2 regions of the Thalassobacillus hwangdonensis genome follow, and region 2 is predicted to be linked to the other one. Evidence: a T-box and tRNA genes for the amino acid it is inferred to sense, from the RefSeq annotation. Region 2 holds a T-box; the other holds one or more tRNA genes.

Region 1 (11,340 bases), on a different contig from region 2:
ATCCCAGGTACCGCAGCAGGTAAAATGACACGTTGTACAGTTTGCCATTTAGAAGCCCCCATTCCATACGAAGCCTCTTTCAGTTCATTTGGAATCGAACGGACCGCTTCCTGAGCCGCAACTACGATTACAGGAAGTACAAGCAATGCCATCGTCAATCCACCAGCAATCAATGTGTACCCCATCTGCAGCATGTAAACAAAAAAGGTAAGTCCTAATAATCCATAAACAATTGACGGAACCCCGGCCAGATTTTGGATATTGACGCGAATGAACGTCGTCCAGCGATTCTTAGGTGCATATTCTTCCAAGTAAATGGCTGTACCTACTCCGATGATGATTGCAACCGGGGCTACGATCCCCATCATCATCATCGAACCGATAAGTCCAGCGAAAATCCCAGCTTCTTCAGGGAATGGGGCAGGGAAGTTCATGATGAAATCTGTGCTCAAGTATCCAATTCCTTGAGTCAATACGCGATATAACAGAAGTGCAAGAAAGATCAGTCCTACGGTAGTTGATAAAAAGAACAACCCTTTGAACACTTTATTAAGGAGTACTCTGCCGCCGCTTCTTTTTTGTATTGAATCATGATTGATCATCTGCATCAGTAATCCTCCTTAAACTTTCGGGATACCCATTGAGATAGCAGGTTCATTCCAAGTGTGAATACGAATAAGGTCACACCTACGGCATAAATGCTGTAGTAGATGGTGGATCCGAATGTCGTATCTCCTGTCGCGCCTTGAACGATGAATGCGGTCAACGTCTCGATGGAGCGCGTAGGATCGAACGTCAAAGCAGGAGATGCACCTGCTGCGATGGTTACGATCATCGTTTCACCGATTGCACGTGAAATCGCAAGGACGATTGATGCTACAATCCCTGAAAATGCAGCTGGAAGGACGACTTTGACAGCAACTTCAAACCTGGTTGCTCCCATTGCAAGAGCCCCTTCTCTTAAGCTATTTGGAACTGCATTCATCGCATCCTCAGATAGGGAAGCAATCATCGGAATGATCATGATACCAACCACGATACCAGCACTTAATGCATTGAAAATGACAAGATCAAAAAAGTTCTGCAGGACAGGTGTCACAAAAGTCAAAGCGAAATACCCGTACACTACTGTAGGAATACCGGCTAAAACTTCAAGTGTAGGTTTAACTATTCTTCTTACACGATCGCTTGCATACTCACTCAAAAAAATGGCTGACATCAAGCCCAGTGGAACAGCGACCAAAATAGCTATGACTGTAATCAGTAAAGTACCTGTAATTAATGGAAGGACACCAAAGTGATTACTCCATGGCGACCATTTTGTTCCTGTATAGAAGTCGAAAATGTTCACATCTGTAAAGAATGTTATTGATTCTCTTAACAGGGTGAACAAAATCCCCACAGTGGTCAATACACTGACAGCTGCACACGCCAACAATAAGAACGGAATGATTTTTTCTATCGTTTGTGACATGTTCCGTTTCTGTTTCTTTTGCTGGATAAGCTGTTGGACATTAATGTTTTTCTCCTCAGTTTGCAAGGCTTTGCCCATCATAAAGCTCCTTTCATCCAATACCCTTGTTGTTTCCCCTCTTTAATTCAAAACGCAAGGCAAGGTGAGGCGTCGCCTCACCCTCCCCGCACATACATCACAGATTATTTAGTAGCGTCTTCGATCATACTGATCTGTTCTTTATACTTGTCTTCTGGAAGCGCAACATATCCAACCTGCTCCGCTGCATCTCCAGCGTTTTCAAGTGCGTACTTCGTGAAGTCAGCGACTTGTGGTTTCTCTGTTAGAGAATCCATGTTCACATAAGTGAATAGTGGACGAGATAGTGGGCTGTACTCACCACTTTGGATCGTATCAGGGTTAGGTTTTACTGCACCTTCACCAGCATCGATTCCAAGCACTTTCAATTTATCTTCGTTTTCCGCATAGTACGCGTATCCAAAGAATCCGATTGCGTTAGGGTCACTTTCGATTCCACGAACTAGTACGTTGTCATCTTCAGATAGTGTTGTATTTTCGCCTTCTTTCATCGGCTTCTCTTCAAGAATCACTTCATTGAAGTAATCAAATGTACCAGAGTCATGTCCTGGGCTGTAGATTTTGATTGTTTCTTCCGGCCATTCAGGATTGAGATCTGACCACTTTGTAGCATCTGATTCATCAAGGAAGATTTGACGAAGTTGTTCGATTGTTAATTCATCGACAAAGTCATTTTGTTTACTAACTACTACAGAAAGTCCATCTTTCGCGAGTTCCAATTCTTTCAATTCAATTCCATTTTCTTCAGCTGTTGCTTTCTCTTCTTCTTTGATAGGTCGGGAAGCGTTACTTAGGTCGATTTCACCTTTTGTTGACTTTTTGAAGCCACCACCGGAACCTGAAGTATTTACTGTTACATTCACATCAGGATTTTCTTTGTTGTATTCATACGTCAATGCTTCCATGATAGGGAATACGGTAGAAGATCCATCAATTGCAATTGCTCCTGATACTGCTTCTCCGCCTTCAGCAGATTCTCCATTACTATCTGATGAATTTGAATCATCAGTACCTTCTGCATCTTCTGGTGCGTTGCCACAAGCAGCCAATGCACCGAGCATTAGGATAAGTGTGAATAATAGTGCGAAGTGCTTAAAGTTCTTCATTTCTTTTCCCCCTACGTATCTGTAGTATTTTTGATTGGCTTGACCAACCTACAATTCATATCTTAAGTCCCAAGTATTAAAGCTATATAAATCAGATGTTAAGGTTTTGTAAATTGGGTGATTTTCTTGTATATTGTCGAAATTCATACTTAGACCCTTGATATGGTGCGGCAGGTGCCATGCCTTTAGATAGTGTCCCAATAATTTCAATAAATGATGTAATTTTCTGGACAAAAAAAAGAGTGACACCCTAAGGTATCACTCTTGTTCAGATTCTTCGTCTTCCTCTGTATCTTCTTTATCTTCGTCGGTGAGATCCATATCGACGCCTTGTTCCTGACGTTCTTTTTTCAGTTCAAAATATGCATCAAGAATGTCTCTGCCGATCAGTTTGTTGACGTTGTAGCTGTATCCTTTTTTAAGGTTCGGTACGATGACAGAATATGCTACTTCAGGGTTATCATGGGGGGCATATCCTACAAGTGTATGATTTTCCGTATCAACTCCATCTATAATATTCCCTTCGTCATCCCTAATATAAGCAGTGTTTTCAGCAGTTCCAGTTTTTGCAGCTGGACTGTATTCCGCAGGTTTGTCATATTCAGGGACAAGTCCTTGAAATACAGTATATGCAGTACCTCCAGAACTTTGCGCGACTTGTCTGAACCCTTCCTGGACCCGTTTAATCAGGGATTCATCCATTTCGATCCGATTGAGCACATCGGTGTCATTCTTTTCAAGTAATGGTCCAAGTTCACCTTTTTCATTGATCGGTTTTCTGACTTCGCTGACGATATGTGGACGGATACGATAGCCCCCATTTGCAATTGTCGATACATATTGAGCTAACTGCATTGCTGTATAAGTATCGTACTGGCCAATCATGAAGTCCAGCATATTACCCTGATCTTCCGGATTGGTACCTACAAGTCCTCGAGATTCAGACGGCATATCAATACCAGTTTTCACTCCTAATCCAAACTGATTGAAATAATAATGCAGTCTTTCATAAGTATCGGCTTTGAAATCTAATTTACCCATCGGTTCATACCTATCTCCTCCGAGCCGGTATGCAGCCAGGAACATGTAGACGTTTGAAGAATACTTTAATGCTGAAATATCATTCACTAGTCCCAATTGGCGATAGGAACCTTTTTTCAACGGCTGCCCATTTTCACCAGGCACAATCAACGGTCTATCATAGATAGTATGTCCCGGCTGAAAGACACCTTCATGCAAGGCTGTCAACACACTCGCACCTTTAACCGTTGAACCAGGAAGATGCTGCTCCTGAATTACTTTGTACGAGCGATCGTAGAATTCAGGTTCATCTTTATCGCGATCACGATTATACGTCCATCCACTAAGCGCCAGCACTTCCCCTGTGTTAGGGTCCATCATCGCAACCATTGCATCTTCTGCAAAGCGATTGTTATAAGGCGACTTCTGGATGACTTCCTTCAGCCTTTTCTTTACGATTTCATCGACCTTTGCCTGTAATTCCATATCAATGGAAAGCAGAAGGTCGTTACCTCTCGAACCTTCTCTTACTACTTCGGTCTCTACCACATTTTGATCTTTATCAGTAAGGTAGCGGACTTTTTCTTTTATTCCGCGCAAGTAGCTTTCATATTCTTTCTCCAATCCACTTTCACCGACACGATCATTACGGCTGTAATCCAGTGACAGATAATAGTCGAGATTAGATCGAGGAATACCTTGTTTACTGCTGGTAATGCTACCAATATAATTTCGGAAAGTACCACCTAGAGGATACTGTCTAACCCAGTCAGATGTTACATTGATCCCTGCCAGTTTGTTTAGATTCTCAGCCACCGTAGCAAACTCCTCTACGGATATATCCTCATTCTTGATAACGTGTGGAGCAAGTTCGGAAGCCTGGTCCAATTCTTTCTTGATCGCTATGACCTCAAGTTCTTCTATTGAATAACCATCGACTTCTTCTTCCTCGATACGATCAAGCATCAACTGATATTCTTCACCGCCATCAAGCTTTTCAGATTCTTCATCACTGATCCGTGAACGTACTTCATCTTCGTTCAATAAATAGAAATATTCTTTTCGATCGCGAAGCCTTACTTTCGCTTCAATCTCTTTTTGATCCCCCATATCGATATACTGGGTAAGCTTTTGTGCAAGCTCCAGTCGATCATGAGGCTGTACCCCTTTTGGAGGTGTGTAAGTGATCGAATAAAGCGGCTTATTATCGACGATCACTCTTCCGAATCGGTCATACATTTTTCCTCTTGGTACCGGTGTATGTACAGTGGTATTCACTGTACGATCGATTTTCTCCTGGAAGTCTTCCCCGTTCAGTATCTGAACGACCCCAAGTTGCAAAATCAATGTGGAAAACAGTAAAAAGATGACAAAAAATAATATATTCAACCGAAAAGGAAGGTGCGACTTTTTCTTCTTTTTATCCTTTTTGTTCCCCATCGTCCTCCCCCTTTAATTCTTCAAAATCACTTTCCCCATTATATCATTTTCATTACAGATTGAAACATGATACGAATCGACTATTTACCTGTTCTTACTGCCAGTTACAGTCGGCTCCGCTCCGAGCAGTTCATCTGTACCATGTTGTTTTTTCAAATTGATGTCTTTAATGAAAAAGTAGATCCAAAAATGACCAGAGCCTACAAGCAACAGGATATAAGGAATGGCTGTTTCCGCCCCAAAGAGTGTAATACCAGTCAGGAAAATGACAATGGAAATGATCCTCCCTGTATTAAGGAAGAGTTCTCTTACGACAATATATTCGATCCGCATCTCCGCAGCTTTCCACGCCTTCCCAATCACATCGTACGTCAAAGAAATATACGGCACATAAAGAATTGGATAAGAGACTCCGATGATTGCTGCGTAAATCAACAGCGTCGTGAAGTTCAATTCCATCAGCAGAATAGTCAAGGAAAGGTAAAGGGACGTCCCTCCGATAAAGATTGCCCATTTCCTCATTCTCGGTTTGATCCACTTGGAAGCCAGGAAGTAGAGTACGAAAGCTGATCCAGAATAGACCAGATTGAACATTCCAAGTGAAAGCTCACTTTGTGTCGTAATGTACACCCAAATCGTGATGACGAAAAGGAATGTACCTTCTCTTAAGCCCTGGAATACATGAGCATAAAGGATTCTCCTCCAATGGATATTCGTTTTTCTTTCCTGGATGATCCGTTTGAATGAAAAATTCCCCTTTGCTTTTCGCCGCTTCAGGAAAAAGCTTGCAATGACAGCACATATAAAAAGTAAAAAGGATACAGTAAAAATAACGGTGTATCCTGTAAAAGCTTCCATTTTCGCAATAATAAATCCAGCAAGAATCGGTCCGGTCATTCCTCCAAAAGATTGTAGCAATCCTAAGAATCCATTGAAGAAATCCCTCGTTTCAGGTTCGGTTATTTCAAACGTAAGCACATTGAATGCCAGCCAGTAGAATCCATAGCCGATACCGAGTAACGCACCTAGCATAATATTGAATTGTGCCGCTCGTTCTCCGACAATTAATACCGCCATGAAAAACAGGGATAAAAACACAACCCCCGACCTGAGTACAATGACGCGGTCGACTCGTTTCGCCCACCTGCCTGCAAAAATGAACGTCACCGGCTGCAAAATATATATACTTAAATTATATAAAGCAATGGCTGTGTACTCACCACTCGTCTGCTTCCAAAGATAAACGTTGACGAATGTATTGGAAAGGAAAATCCCTAATGAGTAAAGGCCACCGATCAACAATAGCAACAATAAATCACGATTGACTTCTGTTGGTCCTAAAATCGTACGAAATAACTTATTCATATCTCCAATCTCCTTTACATACCGTTAGTTTTCACAAATGAAAAGGAGATATACGAAACGATTAGGATGGAGGCTACAAGTATCTACAGGCATAAGAAAAAGCGCAGGCTTATTCGCCTACGCTTTCATGTGTCATTTATTATTTAGCTGCGTCAAAACGCTTGGAAACTTCGTCCCAATTTACAACGTTCCAGAATGCAGAAACGTAGTCAGGGCGTTTGTTCTGATATTTCAGGTAATACGCGTGCTCCCAAACATCAAGTCCAAGGATAGGAGTTTTACCTTCCATCAAAGGAGTGTCCTGGTTTGGCGTATCTGTAACTTCAAGGTTGCCATTATTGACAACAAGCCATGCCCAACCGGAGCCGAAGCGTCCTTTTGCAGCATTTTCGAATTTCTCTTTGAAGCTTTCTAAGCTTCCGAACGTATCATTGATTTTATCAGCAAGTTCACCAGATGGTGCACCGCCGCCATTCGGAGACATTACTGTCCAGAATAGGTTGTGGTTCGCAGCTCCGCCACCGTTGTTGCGTACTGCAGTACGGATATTTTCAGGTACAGCGTCAAGATTACCTAAAAGATCTTCAAGGGACTTGCTTTCTAGATCCGCATGTCCTTCCACCGCATTGTTAAGCTTAGTTACATAAGCGTTGTGGTGCTTCGTATGGTGGATGTTCATCGTTTCCTTATCGATGTGTGGTTCAAGTGCGTCGTAAGCATAAGGTAGTTCTGGTAGTTCAAATTTAGCCATAATGAAAATTCCTCCTTTATATTTATGTACATTAGAAGCTTCATGAAAAATGTTGCCTCTAATGCAACATTACCAAAGTGGTATGACCCATGCAAATCTTTTGCACATGAAAAGAAGGCCAAAAAATCGGCTCCGTAAATATTAATACCCATTGGGAATCATTTCAAACATGAAAAAACAGATAATAAAAAAACAAGCATCTCTGCTTGTTCTGGTTGAAAGTGGCTTGGGACGGAATCGAACCGCCGACACACGGATTTTCAGTCCGTTGCTCTACCGACTGAGCTACCAAGCCATAATAGTGAAAATTTGATTAATAGTATTTCCGCGACGTTCACGTGAATGTGCTCGTCGTTCGACTCGTTCTAGTTAGCCTCTGGCTTAATGTGTGGTGTTGAACTCCTCGCAAAGCCTACGCTGAAGATAATTCAAGAGGTTTACGGCTTCGCTACCAAGCCGGTGCTCTGATTTGTGTGAGACTGGTATTTGGTCACTCAAGTCTCTTGGTTCATTTTGGCTGTTCTCTTATTTTGGATGAGTTATTTTCTTCCTAAAAATAAAAAATGGCGGAGGAGGAGGGATTCGAACCCCCGCGGGCCGTGAAGCCCCTGTCGGTTTTCAAGACCGATCCCTTCAGCCGGACTTGGGTACTCCTCCGTCATATATATGGTGGACCCTGCAGGACTCGAACCTGCGACCGATCGGTTATGAGCCGATAGCTCTAACCAGCTGAGCTAAGGGTCCACATGGGGCGACCGGTGGGGATCGAACCCACGGATGCCGGAACCACAATCCGGTGCGTTAACCACTTCGCCACGACCGCCATGTGAATGATAAGTATTTAATTAATGAAACATATGTATGGTAGCGGCGGAGGGGATCGAACCCCCGACCTCACGGGTATGAACCGTACGCTCTCGCCAGCTGAGCTACACCGCCATGATCTCTTGGCTCCACCGGCAAGATTCGAACTTGCGACCGATCGGTTAACAGCCGATTGCTCTACCACTGAGCTACGGTGGATCAATATAAATAAGGATGTCATTGAGCTTGTCAGTTTTTAAAAAAATCTCTTGTGCATATGTAACTTCATTGAAGCGACAAGATTTAATATATCATGTCTCAGCACTTCTGTCAAAGGTATTTTTCAGAAGCTTTGTTAAGCGACAAAAATAATATAGCATGTTCTATCCGTTCATTCAACAATTTTTTCACTAAAAAAGAAGCGTACTCCTCGTTTGAGGAATACGCTTCTTACTGAGTTACTGTTCAGCTAGAACTTCTTCTGCAATATTGACGGCATGGTCCCCGATACGCTCAAGGTTGCTGATGATATCAACGAACACGATACCAGCCTGTCCAGAGCATAGTCCTTCATTCAGACGGATGATGTGCTTCTTGCGGTAAGCACGTTCCATTTGGTCAATTTGATCTTCCTTCTGCACAACGGCAAGTGCTTCTTCTCTATCCATATTTTCAAGCGCTCGCATCGCCTGCTTCACAGTCATCAAGGTTAGACTGATCATATCGTTTAAATCTTCATTTGCTTGTTCAGTAAGGTCCACTTTATTGGAGATCTTATAATCGATCAATTCGACAATATTTTCAAAGTGGTCACCAATTCGCTCGATGTCTCTGACAGAGTCCATCAATGCAGAGTGTTTATGACTTTCTTCATCAGAAAGCGGTGCTGATGATAGCTCGACTAGATAATCCGTAATCTTACGGTCGAGGTTATTCAAAGCATCCTCGATCTGCAGCGCCACTTCCGCATGCTTTTGTTTATGGTTATTCAGGTAATAACTTGTTTCTTCAAGTCCTTTATACGCATACTCACCCATGCGAATTACTTCTTCTTTCGCCTGATCCAGGGCAAGTGATGGAGATTGCTCAATGAAAATCGGATCAAGATGACGTGGTTTGAATTCTACAATAGAATCTTTACCTGGGATGACTTTCACAACAATCCAAGCCAATACTGCAATAAACGGGAATTGCAGAATCGTATTTGCAATATTGAAAGATCCGTGGGCAAATGCAATCGTCATCTCTGGTTCAAGGTCAAATTGGTTTCTTAAGAATTCGACATAAATCGTAAATGGCTTCAATAACAATAGGAACAGAACTGCACCTAGAACGTTGAATATTACGTGAACGGCTGCGGCACGTCTTGCTCCTACACTTGCACCGATAGCTGCAAGTACTGCTGTGATGGTTGTACCGATGTTATCACCGAATAGTACCGGCAAGGCTGCATCAATATCCATCAGCCCTTGTCCATAGAATTCTTGTAAAATACCGATGGTTGCACTGGAACTTTGTACGATTACAGTGAAAACTGTTCCAATTACAACACCAAGGATCGGGTTGTCACTCATGCTAACCGTCAGGTCATGGAATGTCTGAAGATCACGTAGCGGCTTAACCCCACCACTCATCACTTCCAGACCAAAGAAGAGCGCACCGAAACCAAATAGCGTCTGACCAATATAGGTGACTTTCTTACTCTTAAAGAAGAAGAGCAGTAATGCACCGACAGCTAAAATCGGAAGGCCGTATTCTTTAATATCAATACCAATAATGAATGCAGTCATCGTCGTTCCGATATTGGCACCCATGATGACACCAATTGCTTGTCTGAATGTCATAAATCCAGCGTTGACTAGTCCTACAGTCAGTACTGTGGTAGTCGAACTACTTTGCAGCAATGCCGTAACAATAGCACCTGCAAGGACACCCATGAATGGATTGCTTGTAAACCTGTCCAGCAAGTCTCTCAAACGCTCACCAGCAATTTTCTGCAATCCTTCCCCCATATACTTCAAACCGAATAGGAAAATACCGAGTCCACCAATAAACTCAAATATCATCTTCTGTACATCGATTTCCAAAAGATCTCCGTCCCTTCTCATCCAAGAATTATTATTTTTATTTATATATGATGGCGTTGAAACACCTCTACCATTATTGTCGATATATCTGCTTTTTGTAAAGGACCTCTCGACAAAATTAACACTAAATTTACAATCGTTTAAAACGGGGGTAATATTCGTTTGTTTTGCTTGTCCTTTTCTGCGTCCTTCTTTACTATTAAGAAAGAAACCGGAAGGGGAGAAATACATGAACAAAACAACGCAGTTGATAAAAAGCTTTTACAACTTCAAAATGATCGGAGCTTTCCGCATCCTCCCAATCGGAAAATCAATCGGATACATATTTTTTCTTAGTCTGATCGTTCTTATCCCTGTAATGGCAAGTATGTTACTTTCATTATTACTCTCAACAAGTGAATCCGTCGGTGGTGGAATGATGAAAGGAATTTCCGGAGGGGTGTTTTCAATCATCTTCCTTCCATTCATCTATCTGTTCATTTCTTTCTTCCTAATGGTGATGATCAGCTTTCTTTCATGGCTTGCTTATATCTATAGTGTCATTACCCATAAACGTATCAATTACAAACAATTATGGGTTGTCACATCTTTTGCTGTCACCGCACCGACATTAATACTGGTCATCGTGGAATCGTTCATCGTTTCCGTTACTTCATTAGTATGGGTCTACTTGTTAGGATGCATGCTTTATATTCTGTTAAGCCTCAGATATGTTCCAAGTAAAAAATGAAGCGTCGCCCCACACTGGGACGACGCTTCATTTTTTATGATGCCTTGATTAGATCGTGTTGTTCCTTCCTTTCCTTGTTCGCTCCCGGTACATCCGTTTCAAGCCCAACATTCTCATTCACCACACTTCCTAATTCCTGCGCCAGACCAACAAGCTGTTGTCTGATGCCTTCAGCATGCGTCATCTGGATCTGTTGGTTTTGGGCTGTTTCCAACAACCGATCACTTGAGTTAATGTGCTGCTTTGCGATCATTGAAAATTGTTCAAATGCGTTTTTCATTTCAGGTAAAATTCGCTCACCTTCTGTCACATAAGATTTGGCATCTTCAATCATTCGGTTGTACGACTCCATATGCGTCAACAGTTTTTCATAGGACTCTTCTGAAACATATGCTTGATTCAACTGATCCTTCAACTCATCTGTCAATAAACCAAACTGTTCTGTTAAATATAACCCAATCTGATTTGTTTCCTTCAGTTTTCCA
Region 2 (11,340 bases):
CGTTTATGACACGATGGTTCGTATGGCACAGGATTTCAGTTATCGATACATGCTAGTCGATGGCCACGGTAACTTCGGTTCCGTCGACGGAGATGCTGCCGCAGCAATGCGTTACACAGAAGCACGTATGTCCAAGATTTCGATGGAAATCCTTCGTGACATCAACAAAGACACGATCGACTACCGCGATAACTATGATGGATCGGAAAGAGAACCGATCGTCCTTCCAGCCCGTTTTCCGAATCTGCTGGTCAATGGTACTTCCGGAATTGCCGTCGGTATGGCAACCAACATCCCGCCCCACCAGCTGGGCGAGATCATCGATGGTGTGCTCGCATTAAGCAGGAACCCGGAGATCACCATCCAGGAACTTATGGAGAACCATATTTATGGACCGGACTTCCCTACTTCCGGGCAAATCCTCGGTCTGAGCGGGATTCGTAAAGCCTACGAAACTGGAAAAGGTTCGATTACAGTTCGAGCTAAAGTACATATCGAGGAACAAGCGAATGGTAAAGCGAAACTGATTGTTACAGAGCTGCCTTACCAGGTGAATAAAGCGCGTCTCGTAGAAAAAATCGCTGAACTTGCCCGTGATAAGAAAATCGATGGCGTAACGGATCTTCGTGACGAATCCGACCGTAATGGTATGCGTGTCGTTATTGAACTTCGCCGTGATGTGAACCCGAATGTACTCTTGAACAATTTATATAAACAAACCGCTCTGCAAACATCGTTCGGTATCAATATGCTTGCACTTGTAGACGGCCAGCCGAAAGTGCTGAACCTGAAGCAGTGTCTTGAGTATTACCTAGAGCACCAGAAAGTAGTCATCCGTCGACGTACTGCGTATGAATTGCGTAAAGCGGAAGCGCGTGCGCACATCCTTGAAGGGTTGCGGATTGCACTCGACCATCTTGATGAAGTAATCAAGCTGATCCGTGAATCACAGACGACAGATATCGCCCGTGAAGGATTGATGACTCGTTTCGAATTATCCGAAAAGCAGGCACAGGCGATTCTTGATATGCGTCTACAACGCCTGACAGGATTGGAACGCGAAAAAATCGAAGCAGAATATAAAGAACTTGTAGAACTGATCGCTGAATTGAAAGCGATCCTTGCTGATGAAGAAAAAGTATTGGAAATCATCCGTGAAGAGCTTGCGGAAGTCAAAGAACGCTTCAATGACGAACGCCGAACAGAAATTGTGATCGGTGGTACGGACTTCATCGAGGATGAAGACCTGATTCCTGAAGAGACGATCATCGTAACCTTGACACACCAGGGCTACATTAAACGTCTCCCTGCTTCCACTTATCGTGCGCAGCGCCGTGGTGGACGAGGGATCCAGGGAATGGGCACCCACGAAGATGACTTCGTGGAACACCTGTTGTCTACTTCTACTCACAACACACTTCTGTTCTTCTCGAACAAAGGGAAAGTGTATAAAGCGAAGGGATACGAAGTTCCTGAATTCAGCCGTACAGCGAAAGGAATTCCGATTATCAACATGCTTGAAATCGAGCGGGATGAGTGGATCAATGCGGTCATCGCTGTCGAAGACTTTGTTGATGACTGGTATTGCTTCTTCACAACTCGTCATGGCGTTTCCAAGCGTACCTCCCTCTCAAGCTTTGCGAACATCCGTAAAGGCGGACTGATCGCCGTAAACTTAAGGGATGAGGATGAATTGATTTCTGTCCGCTTGACGGATGGCAATAAAGACATCATGATCGGTACGAAACAAGGGTCCCTGATCCGGTTCAATGAAGACCAGGTCCGTACGATGGGACGTACTGCAGCAGGCGTGAAAGGAATCAGCCTGAAAGAGGATGATGAAGTCGTATCGATGGAAATCATCGATGATTCGATGCAAGTGCTTACCGTTACGAACAAAGGGTACGGTAAACGTACACCTGCGGAAGAATACAGAATCACGAACCGTGGTGGTAAAGGTATCCTTACACATAACCTTACCGACAAAAACGGTGTGGTCGTAGCAGTCAAAGCTGTGACAGGCGAAGAAGACGTCATGTTGATCACGGCTATGGGCATACTGATCCGTATGACTGTCGAAAGCATTTCCGAAACCGGTAGAAATACGCAAGGGGTCCGACTCATTCGTCTCCAGGAAGGTGAAGAAGTCGCAACCGTCGCTCGTATAGATGCAGAAGAAGAGGAAGAAGCAGAAATCGAAGCGGTGGAAGCAGAAGAAAGTGCTGAAGCCTCCACTTCTGAAGATGCTTCTCAACCAGAAGAGGATAGTCCGACCGAAGAATAATACAACGAGATACACATCTGATGAGTAAAGTCGCCCTGTTTTCCTAACAGGCGGCTTTACTTTTACATAAGAGAATTGCTTCGTTACCAATACTTACATAAAAGGTGTGGAAACAATGCGTGTTCATCCGTCTCAACTTGTACCAGGATGTATTTTACTTCGGGAAGTGATGGGGAAAACGAATCGCCCGATCATTCCTAAACATACCGTGTTGAAAGAACTTCATATTCATGTGCTGCAACGATTTCTTGTCGATTTTGTGGATGTATCTCCTAAGCTTTCAGATGGAGAGCCATACGTTCCGGAAGAAAAGATCCAGATGGATGTCATCCACGAGAATAATCAAGCGAAAGATTCATTTGCTGATCTCTATTTGAAAGCTGTGAAGGAATATAAAAAATGGTTCAGCAACTGGCAGGCAGGCTCACCGATCAACATTCAGACCATCAGGAATACGATCGTACCATTGCTGGAAGCGGGTGTGGAGTCCAATAATCACATCGTGAAACTCCACCATTATTCCACAAAAGATGAGTATTTGTACCATCATAGTGTTTCTTCTGCGTTGATTGCTTCGTTCCTGGCAAAGAAAATGAACCTGGAACGAGGAGAATGGATCCAGGTAGGCCTTGCTGCCCTGCTCAGTGATTGTGGGATGGCAAAGATTGACCCGAAGATTCTCTTTAAACAGGGCTCTTTGACAGAAGCTGAATATGACGAAGTCAAGCAGCATCCGAAGCACTCCTACCGCATGGTAGAGTCGATTCCTGCACTTTCCAAAGGGGCTAAGCTCGGGATTCTCCAACATCATGAACGGTTGGATGGAAGCGGATATCCTTTCGCCCTGAAATCGGAGAAGCTTCATATTTTCAGTGGAATCATTGCTGTCAGCGATATGTACCATGCGATGACATCAGAGCGGCTGTACCGTGCGAAACAGTCTCCATTCAAAGTGCTCGAAGAAATGATGAAAGCACAATTCGGCCGGTTCAACCATGAGATTGTGCAGACGTTCATCACCCATATGACGAATTTCTCTACTGGTACGAAAGTGAAGCTCTCCAATAATGATTTGGGCGAGGTCGTTTTCATAGAATCATCCCAGCCGACGAGGCCGATGGTTCGGCTCCAGCAGAATGAGGAAATCATTCATCTGAAAAATCACCTGGATGTTTATATCGAGGAAGTTGTAGGGTAATTACCATATCATTGAAGATTTTCTAAACCGTAATAAGTTACAATGGCCCGGGATTTCACTCGCATTCCTCGGACGAACGATCGAGCCTCCTCGCTGCGCTGCGGGGTCTCGACTCATTCGTTTTTCCGAAGGAGTCTCGTGAAATCCCTTCCCATTTTATCTAAGGTGTGCAATCGCTTAGCTTATTATAAACTTAAATAATAGTATAGTTGGACAACCCTATCTCTTATCTAATGGCTTAATGTCGATTGATTCATTAGCCAATAGGCGATCAGGGTTGTTATTTTTTGTGCGGTGATGTCGAGGAAGTGGATGATGAATGCATAGTCCTCGGTATCACGCATGTATTGGACGTCCATCCACCATTCAACTTCATATCGAGCGATCATGCTCAAATTGTAAAGGACCATATAATGGATCAGGACCTCTTCGAGATGGTCCTCTGCATCTGGCGATGTAGCCATGTAGAAAGTCTTCTCCTCTTCAGAGAAATAAAAAGGGGCGGACTGATGCAGTGGTAGAGGTGATTCGAGTTCAATATGGAGAATATCCCCCTTTTTTTCACTTGTTGTCACGTTAAAGCCCGCAAATCTACGTTTGATTTTTCGTTCTGACAGGTGAAAGGCATTCCATGCAGCAAGGTCAAGCAGAATCGTCGTTTTCCCTTCCTTACCTACGGGCAGTAATTTTCTTTCCCCTCTCCATTGATATAACGGTGCCATTTCCGGAATCAACTGCAGCAGCTGGTCCATATTCGCTTTCTGGAACGAGGATTTCAGTTGAAAAAGATGGCTGCCTGTATAGGTGAATAACCCTTGCGGCTGAACTTTCACTTCATCCTGTAAGAAGGAATAGTTCTGTTTCTTCCTTTTCCTTGTCGATAACCCGTGTGCCAGTACCTTGGAGGAAGGCGGGTATTCCGGGTCTTTGATAAGCAGACTTGCCTTCAGCAGATGCCCGAGACCATAGAAAAACAACACAGGTTTCACGGATAACGGTGAACTCATCCCTGTTTCAATATAGTGCAGTCCATGTTCCAGGAAGTAGCAGAACCGTTCACTGTTCTTATAAGCGGTTGCCTCTGCTTCTTCCATCCCCTGCTTTTTATAGCATTCTTGCAAAAAACTCCGCGCATGTGGAAGCGATTTCAAATACGTCAGAAAAGTTCTCGCATCTTTTTGCATCTCATCCCCCTCTTTCAAGGAAAAAAATTCTACCATGTCTACCTATTGAAAAAGCTCAAGCGATGTCGTATTGTATATAAAAATAAGATACTGTCTGAAAGTCCCACTATCGCTTAGGTTTACCCATTTTTACCAAAACTATTTCGTACACCTGAAGGAGAGGATCAAGCATGCGCGAGGATAAGTTTGCAAAAGAAGGTTTGACATTTGATGATGTGTTGTTGGTTCCAGCGAAATCAGAGATTCTGCCGAGAGATGTGTCGGTAGCGACAGAACTCTCCCCTACACTGAAGCTGAATGTGCCGATCATCAGTGCAGGGATGGATACGGTCACAGAGGCGAAGATGGCGATTGCCATGGCTCGACAAGGTGGACTCGGGGTCATCCACAAAAACATGTCGATCGAAGAGCAGGCGGAAGAAGTCGACCGAGTAAAACGATCCGAGAGTGGTGTCATTACGAATCCATTCTATTTGACGCCGGATCATCAAGTATTTGACGCTGAACACCTGATGGGTAAATACAGAATTTCCGGTGTTCCGATTGTAAATGACGAAGATCAGCAGCAACTGGTCGGAATCCTCACTAATCGTGACCTTCGTTTCATCGATGATTATTCGATAAAAATCAAAGAAGTGATGACAAGCGAGAATCTGGTGACTGCTCCTGTTGGTACAACCCTTGATGAAGCAGAACGAATCCTTCAGCAGTACAAGATCGAAAAGCTTCCTCTTGTCGATAGCCAAGGCGTGCTCAAAGGTCTGATCACAATTAAAGATATTGAAAAGGTCATCGAATTCCCGAATGCTGCTAAAGATGAGCAAGGACGCCTGCTTGCAGCGGCAGCAGTCGGTGTTACAGCGGATGCGATGACACGGGTGGACAAGCTTGTCGAAGCTGGTGTCGATGCACTTGTTGTCGATACTGCTCATGGGCATTCGAAAGGGGTCATCGACCAGGTGATGCGCATCCGTTCGAAATATCCGAGCATGAACATCATCGCTGGTAACGTCGCAACAGCAGAAGCGACGCGTGATCTGATCGAAGCTGGGGCGAATGTGATCAAAGTAGGAATCGGACCTGGTTCGATCTGTACGACTCGTGTCGTCGCTGGTGTCGGAGTTCCTCAGATTACTGCTGTCTATGACTGTGCACAGGAAGCACAGAAGTTTGATGTCCCTGTCATTGCAGATGGCGGAATCAAATATTCCGGAGATGTCGTAAAAGCACTAGCATCTGGTGCACATGCAGTCATGCTGGGCAGTATGTTCGCTGGTGTGTCAGAAAGTCCAGGAGATACGGAAATCTTCCAAGGCAGACGCTTCAAAGTCTATCGCGGTATGGGATCTGTCGGGGCAATGGAAGCTGGTTCGAAAGACCGATATTTCCAAGCGGAATCAGAAAAGAAAAAGCTCGTACCGGAGGGCATCGAAGGACGTGTGGCCTATAAAGGTCCATTGGCGGAAACGATCCATCAGCTTGTCGGCGGCTTGCGTGCAGGTATGGGATATTGCGGTACGCCTGACCTGACAACGCTTCGTAATGACGGTAAGTTCATCCGCATCACAGGTGCAGGGCTTCGCGAAAGTCACCCGCATGATGTACAAATTACGAAAGAAGCACCGAACTACTCCGTTTAACCTATGGAGAGATTAATAGACAGGGACTATTCCCTGTCTATTTTTTTATGCCTTCCTGTGATAAAATGACAAAGATGCATACTATTATGGTGGAGGTCGAGTAAGTTGAAACAAAAGATTCAAGCAGCTTTGATAGTGGTCATGGCATTCATGATCTCTTTTACTACGTTTTTTGTGCAGCCGGAACATACATATGCACAGGTGGATTTAGGGGCTAAATCAGCCATTCTTGTAGACGCGGAAACTGGTAAGATCCTTTTTGAGAAAGAGGCCGATATGACTTTGCCTCCTGCCAGTATGACGAAGATGATGACGGAATATCTAGTACTTGAAGCAATTGAAGAAGGTAAAATTTCCTGGGATACGACAACACAAATCTCAGATTATCCATATTCGATTTCAGCCAATCCATCCTTTTCAGGAATTGGACTGACTCAAAATAAAGATTATACGGTACGTGAACTGTATGAAGCGATGGCGATCATCTCGGATAACGCTACTACGATCGCTTTGGCAGAATTGATTGCAGGCTCTGAAGGTGAATTCGTCAAAATGATGAATGAGAAAGCCGAAGAAATGGGTCTGCCAGACTATCAATTTGTCAATTCTACTGGTCTTGAAAATGCAGATTTAGGTCAGAACGTTCCAGAAGGGACATCCCCGGATGGAATCAACCAAATGTCTGCACGCACGACTGCCCTGCTTGCCTACCATCTTGTCAAAGACTATCCAGAGGCGTTAGAAATATCCAGCCAGAAGGAAATCAAGTTCGAAGGCCATCAGGATCAGAACTTGAACTGGATGCTTCCGGAAATGCCTGGCCACCTTGCAGCATTCGGTTTCCAAGGGATGGAAGGTTTGAAGACAGGCTATACAGATATGGCTGGTTACTGTTTCACAGGTACAGCAGAACGTGACGGTCAACGCTTGATTTCTGTTGTAATGAAAACAGACAGTAAAGAAGACCGTTTCCAACAGACACGTACATTGATGGAGTACGGCTTTACACAATTCGAAACGAAAGAACTTTACCCTGAAGGTTTCCAGCTTGAAGATGAGGAAACTGCTGCGGTCGATAAAGGAAAAGAAGATGAAGTGGAAGTATCCACTGCAACAGCTTTAAAGACCGTGATGAAAAAAGGGGAAGACGATCAATACAGCATCGAATATAAATGGGCTGAGGACAAGCTGAACAAATCCGGTGAATTGACGGCACCAATCAAAAAAGGTGACAAAGTCGGTACTGCACAGCTGGTCTATAATGGCGAAGAGTCCTACGGCAACATTTTTGATAATAAGACTGGTACACAAAGTGTCGATCTTGTAGCGGATGAAACGGTGGAAAAAAACAACTGGTTCATGCTTATGCTTGGTGCTGTCGGTGATTTCTTCAGCAACATCTTCACTAGCGCTGTCGACACTGTAAAAGGCTGGTTCTAATCCTGATTCATTTGATAGGAATTTAACGATTTTTGCGATACAATAAAGGACGGGAAACCGATTGTAACGCATTCAAAATATTATATTGGGAAGCATGTAAAGGAATGGAGGAATAGGAAGATGTCAAAAGTAGGTACTGATCGTGTAAAACGTGGAATGGCGGAAATGCAAAAAGGTGGCGTCATCATGGACGTCGTCAATGCAGAACAGGCGAAAATCGCAGAAGCGGCTGGTGCGGTAGCAGTCATGGCGCTTGAGCGTGTGCCTTCTGATATTCGTGCAGCTGGTGGCGTAGCACGTATGGCAGATCCGACAATTACAGAAGAAGTATTGAACGCTGTATCAATTCCGGTAATGGCAAAAGCTCGTATCGGTCACATCGTAGAAGCACGTGTGCTTGAAGCGATGGGCGTCGACTATATCGATGAAAGTGAAGTTTTGACTCCTGCAGATAACATCTATCACATCAAAAAAGATGAGTACACAGTTCCGTTCGTATGTGGATGTCGTAACCTTGGCGAAGCAACTCGTCGTATCGCAGAAGGTGCTTCCATGCTTCGTACGAAAGGTGAGCCTGGAACTGGTAACATCGTTGAAGCAGTCAGCCATATGCGCCAAGTACAAGCGGAAATCCGCCGTCTTCGTGGAATGAGCGATGACGAAGTGATGGTATTCGCGAAAGAAAATGGCGCGCCATATGAGCTTCTAGTTCAAATCCGTGAAGAAGGACGCCTGCCGGTCGTAAACTTTGCAGCTGGTGGAATCGCAACTCCATCTGACGCTGCATTGATGATGCACCTTGGAGCTGATGGTGTATTCGTTGGATCTGGAATCTTCAAGTCCAACAACCCTGAGAAGTTCGCTCGTGCGATTGTAGAAGCAACAACTCACTATGATGACTACAAATTGATCGGTGAACTTTCCAAAGACCTTGGAACAGCAATGCCGGGCCTTGAGATGTCTACTTTGACTCCGGACCAGCGCATGGCTGACCGTAGTGAATAATCAGCAGGTTTAAACTCCTGCTTTTCCTGAGATAATAAGAAGGAGACATTCATCATGATGAAAATTGGTGTATTGGGACTTCAAGGAGCGGTTCGTGAACACATCCGTTCTGTAGAAGCCTCTGGTGCAGAAGGCATCATCGTTAAGAAAATTGCACAACTCGACGAAATCGATGGACTGATCATCCCTGGTGGAGAAAGTACCACAATGCGTCGTTTGATTGATAAATATGATTTCTTAGAGCCATTGAAGCAATTCGGAAAAAGCGGCAAGCCTATTTTCGGAACGTGTGCAGGAATGATCCTTCTCGCATCTGAAATCAACGGTTCGTATGATGTCCACCTCGGTCTTATGGATATGAAGGTGGAACGTAATGCATTCGGCCGCCAGCGTGAAAGCTTTGAAGCAGACCTTGATATCAAAGGTGTAGCGGAAGCCTTCAACGCAGTGTTCATCCGTGCTCCTTATATTCTTGAAGTTGGCGCGGATACGGAAGTGCTGGCAACCTACAACGACAGTATCGTTGCTGCTCAGCAGGGCCATTTGCTCGCTTGTGCCTTCCATCCCGAGCTTACGGATGATCACCGAATGACTGCCCACTTTGTAAAAATGGTCGAAGAATCAAAAAAAACACTTGCAAGTTAATTGGAAATCCGCTATATTTTATAATCAATAAACGAATCGTTAACAGCAATGACAGGAACCAGTAGCAGTGAACCTTTCTTTAGAGAGTCAGTGGCCGGTGAAAACTGACGGAAGGAGCTGTGAATCCATCCTTGAGCTGACATGCTGAACAGAATGTAGGCATGTCCGGTGACTCGCCGTTAAAGAAGATGAGCCGGGAGACAACTGTCTCCAATCAGGGTGGTATCGCGGGAATTCCAAGCTCTCGTCCCTATATATTATAGGGATGAGGGCTTTTTCTATTTTTAAAAATGAGGAGGAGTTAATATGTTGGATTTGAAGTATTTGCGTAATAATTTTCAAGAAGTGAAAGAGAAGCTGCAGCACAGGGGAGAGGACTTGTCCGACCTTGATAAATTCGGTGATTTGGATACACGTCGCCGCGAACTGATTCTGGAAGCAGAAGAGCTGAAAGCGAAGCGAAATGAAGTATCTAAAGAAATCTCTGTGTTGAAGCGCGAAAAGAAAGATGCCGATCACATGATCAAAGAAATGCGCGAAGTCGGTGACCGCATCAAAACGCTTGATACAGAGCTTAAAGAAGTGGAAGAGCAGTTGGAAACCCTATTGCTATCCATTCCAAATATCCCTCATGAGAGCGTACCTGTCGGAGGAGATGAGGATGACAACGTGGAAGCCCGTACATGGGGCGACCGTCCTTCTTTCGGATTCGAACCGAAAGCTCACTGGGATATTGCGACTGAACTTGATATTCTGGACTTCGAAAACGCGTCCAAAGTAACGGGCAGCCGTTTCGTATTCTATAAAGGTCTTGGAGCTCGCCTTGAGCGGGCATTGATCAACTTCATGATGGATCTACACTCTGACGAACATGGCTATAGCGAAATGCTTCCGCCATACATGGTCAACACCCAGTCTATGACAGGCACTGGTCAGCTGCCGAAATTTGAAGAAGATGCCTTCAAAATCGCAGACTGGGATTATTATCTCGTCCCAACAGCCGAGGTCCCTGTAACCAACTATCATCGTGAAGAAATCCTTGACGGTGAAGACCTGCCGAAGAAGTACGTGGCATTCAGCGCATGTTTCCGTTCTGAAGCAGGATCTGCAGGTCGGGATACTCGTGGTCTAATCCGCCAGCACCAGTTCAACAAAGTCGAGCTTGTCCAGTTCGTAAAACCGGAAGAGTCTTACAATGTATTGGAAGAACTGACAGGCAATGCTGAAAAAGTACTGCAGCTATTGAAGCTTCCTTACCGTGTGATGAGCATGTGCACTGGTGATCTTGGGTTCACTGCAGCGAAAAAGTACGACATCGAAGTGTGGATTCCAAGCTACGATACGTACCGTGAAATCAGCTCTTGTTCTAACTTTGAAGATTTCCAGGCACGCCGTGCAGGCATTCGCTACCGTCCTGATAAAAACGCGAAGCCTGAATTCGTTCATACATTGAATGGATCTGGTCTTGCACTAGGACGTACGGTCGCTGCGATCCTTGAGAACTATCAGCAGGAAGACGGCACAGTGGTCGTTCCTGAAGTACTACGAGCCTATATGGGTGGAAAAGAAATCATCGGATAATAACTGCAAAAAGACGGGCATGGTGTATACCGTGTTCGTCTTTTTTATTTTGGCGAAACTTAGTCACAAAAAGTTATAGAGTTCATATGCTGATTCCTATATGGTAGTTGTAAGGGGGAAATATCTATGCGGGAATCAATGATAAAGAAATACATACGGCTTTGGACCGGAGAATTGATTGCGTCCATCCTGTTTGCTTTTTTATGGTTCTATGCCATTAAGTCGATGGAAAGCATTGCTGCATATGTAACTTCATATCCTGCTGTATATGCGTTCCTGGTGCTTGAATTCATTCTTCTTCAAGGAAGCTTTTATTGGTATATGAAATGGAAACAGGCAAAGCAAGGCAACTTTTCTCGTATG

What was found. A T-box is a leader RNA that pairs with one kind of tRNA and senses whether it is charged. The one in region 2 lies ahead of serS (serine--tRNA ligase), so its partner is inferred to be a tRNA-Ser.
Region 1: it encodes a tRNA-Ser, which carries the amino acid that the T-box ahead of serS (serine--tRNA ligase) is inferred to sense. The anticodon was not compared.

What each region holds. Positions count from the first base shown of each region.
Region 1 covers NZ_JBHTKL010000001.1:1,129,044-1,140,383, forward strand. Annotated here, with positions in the region: gene pstA (phosphate ABC transporter permease PstA) at 1-608, opposite strand, end outside; gene pstC (phosphate ABC transporter permease subunit PstC) at 608-1,552, opposite strand; gene ACFQ2J_RS06065 (PstS family phosphate ABC transporter substrate-binding protein) at 1,657-2,658, opposite strand; gene ACFQ2J_RS06070 (peptidoglycan D,D-transpeptidase FtsI family protein) at 2,917-5,118, opposite strand; gene ACFQ2J_RS06075 (MFS transporter) at 5,203-6,483, opposite strand; gene ACFQ2J_RS06080 (superoxide dismutase) at 6,623-7,234, opposite strand; tRNA gene ACFQ2J_RS06085 (tRNA-Phe) at 7,457-7,529, opposite strand; tRNA gene ACFQ2J_RS06090 (tRNA-Ser) at 7,799-7,891, opposite strand; tRNA gene ACFQ2J_RS06095 (tRNA-Ile) at 7,902-7,978, opposite strand; tRNA gene ACFQ2J_RS06100 (tRNA-His) at 7,982-8,057, opposite strand; tRNA gene ACFQ2J_RS06105 (tRNA-Met) at 8,097-8,173, opposite strand; tRNA gene ACFQ2J_RS06110 (tRNA-Asn) at 8,183-8,257, opposite strand; gene ACFQ2J_RS06115 (Na/Pi cotransporter family protein) at 8,497-10,125, opposite strand; gene ACFQ2J_RS06120 (DUF1189 family protein) at 10,355-10,855, shown strand; gene ACFQ2J_RS06125 (methyl-accepting chemotaxis protein) at 10,890-11,340, opposite strand, start outside.
Region 2 covers NZ_JBHTKL010000005.1:49,331-60,670, reverse strand. Annotated here, with positions in the region: gene gyrA (DNA gyrase subunit A) at 1-2,284, shown strand, start outside; gene ACFQ2J_RS09480 (HD-GYP domain-containing protein) at 2,400-3,482, shown strand; gene ACFQ2J_RS09475 (YaaC family protein) at 3,713-4,666, opposite strand; gene guaB (IMP dehydrogenase) at 4,837-6,306, shown strand; gene ACFQ2J_RS09465 (serine hydrolase) at 6,412-7,746, shown strand; gene pdxS (pyridoxal 5'-phosphate synthase lyase subunit PdxS) at 7,867-8,751, shown strand; gene pdxT (pyridoxal 5'-phosphate synthase glutaminase subunit PdxT) at 8,806-9,396, shown strand; T-box leader at 9,436-9,651, shown strand; gene serS (serine--tRNA ligase) at 9,703-10,977, shown strand; gene ACFQ2J_RS09445 (hypothetical protein) at 11,104-11,340, shown strand, end outside.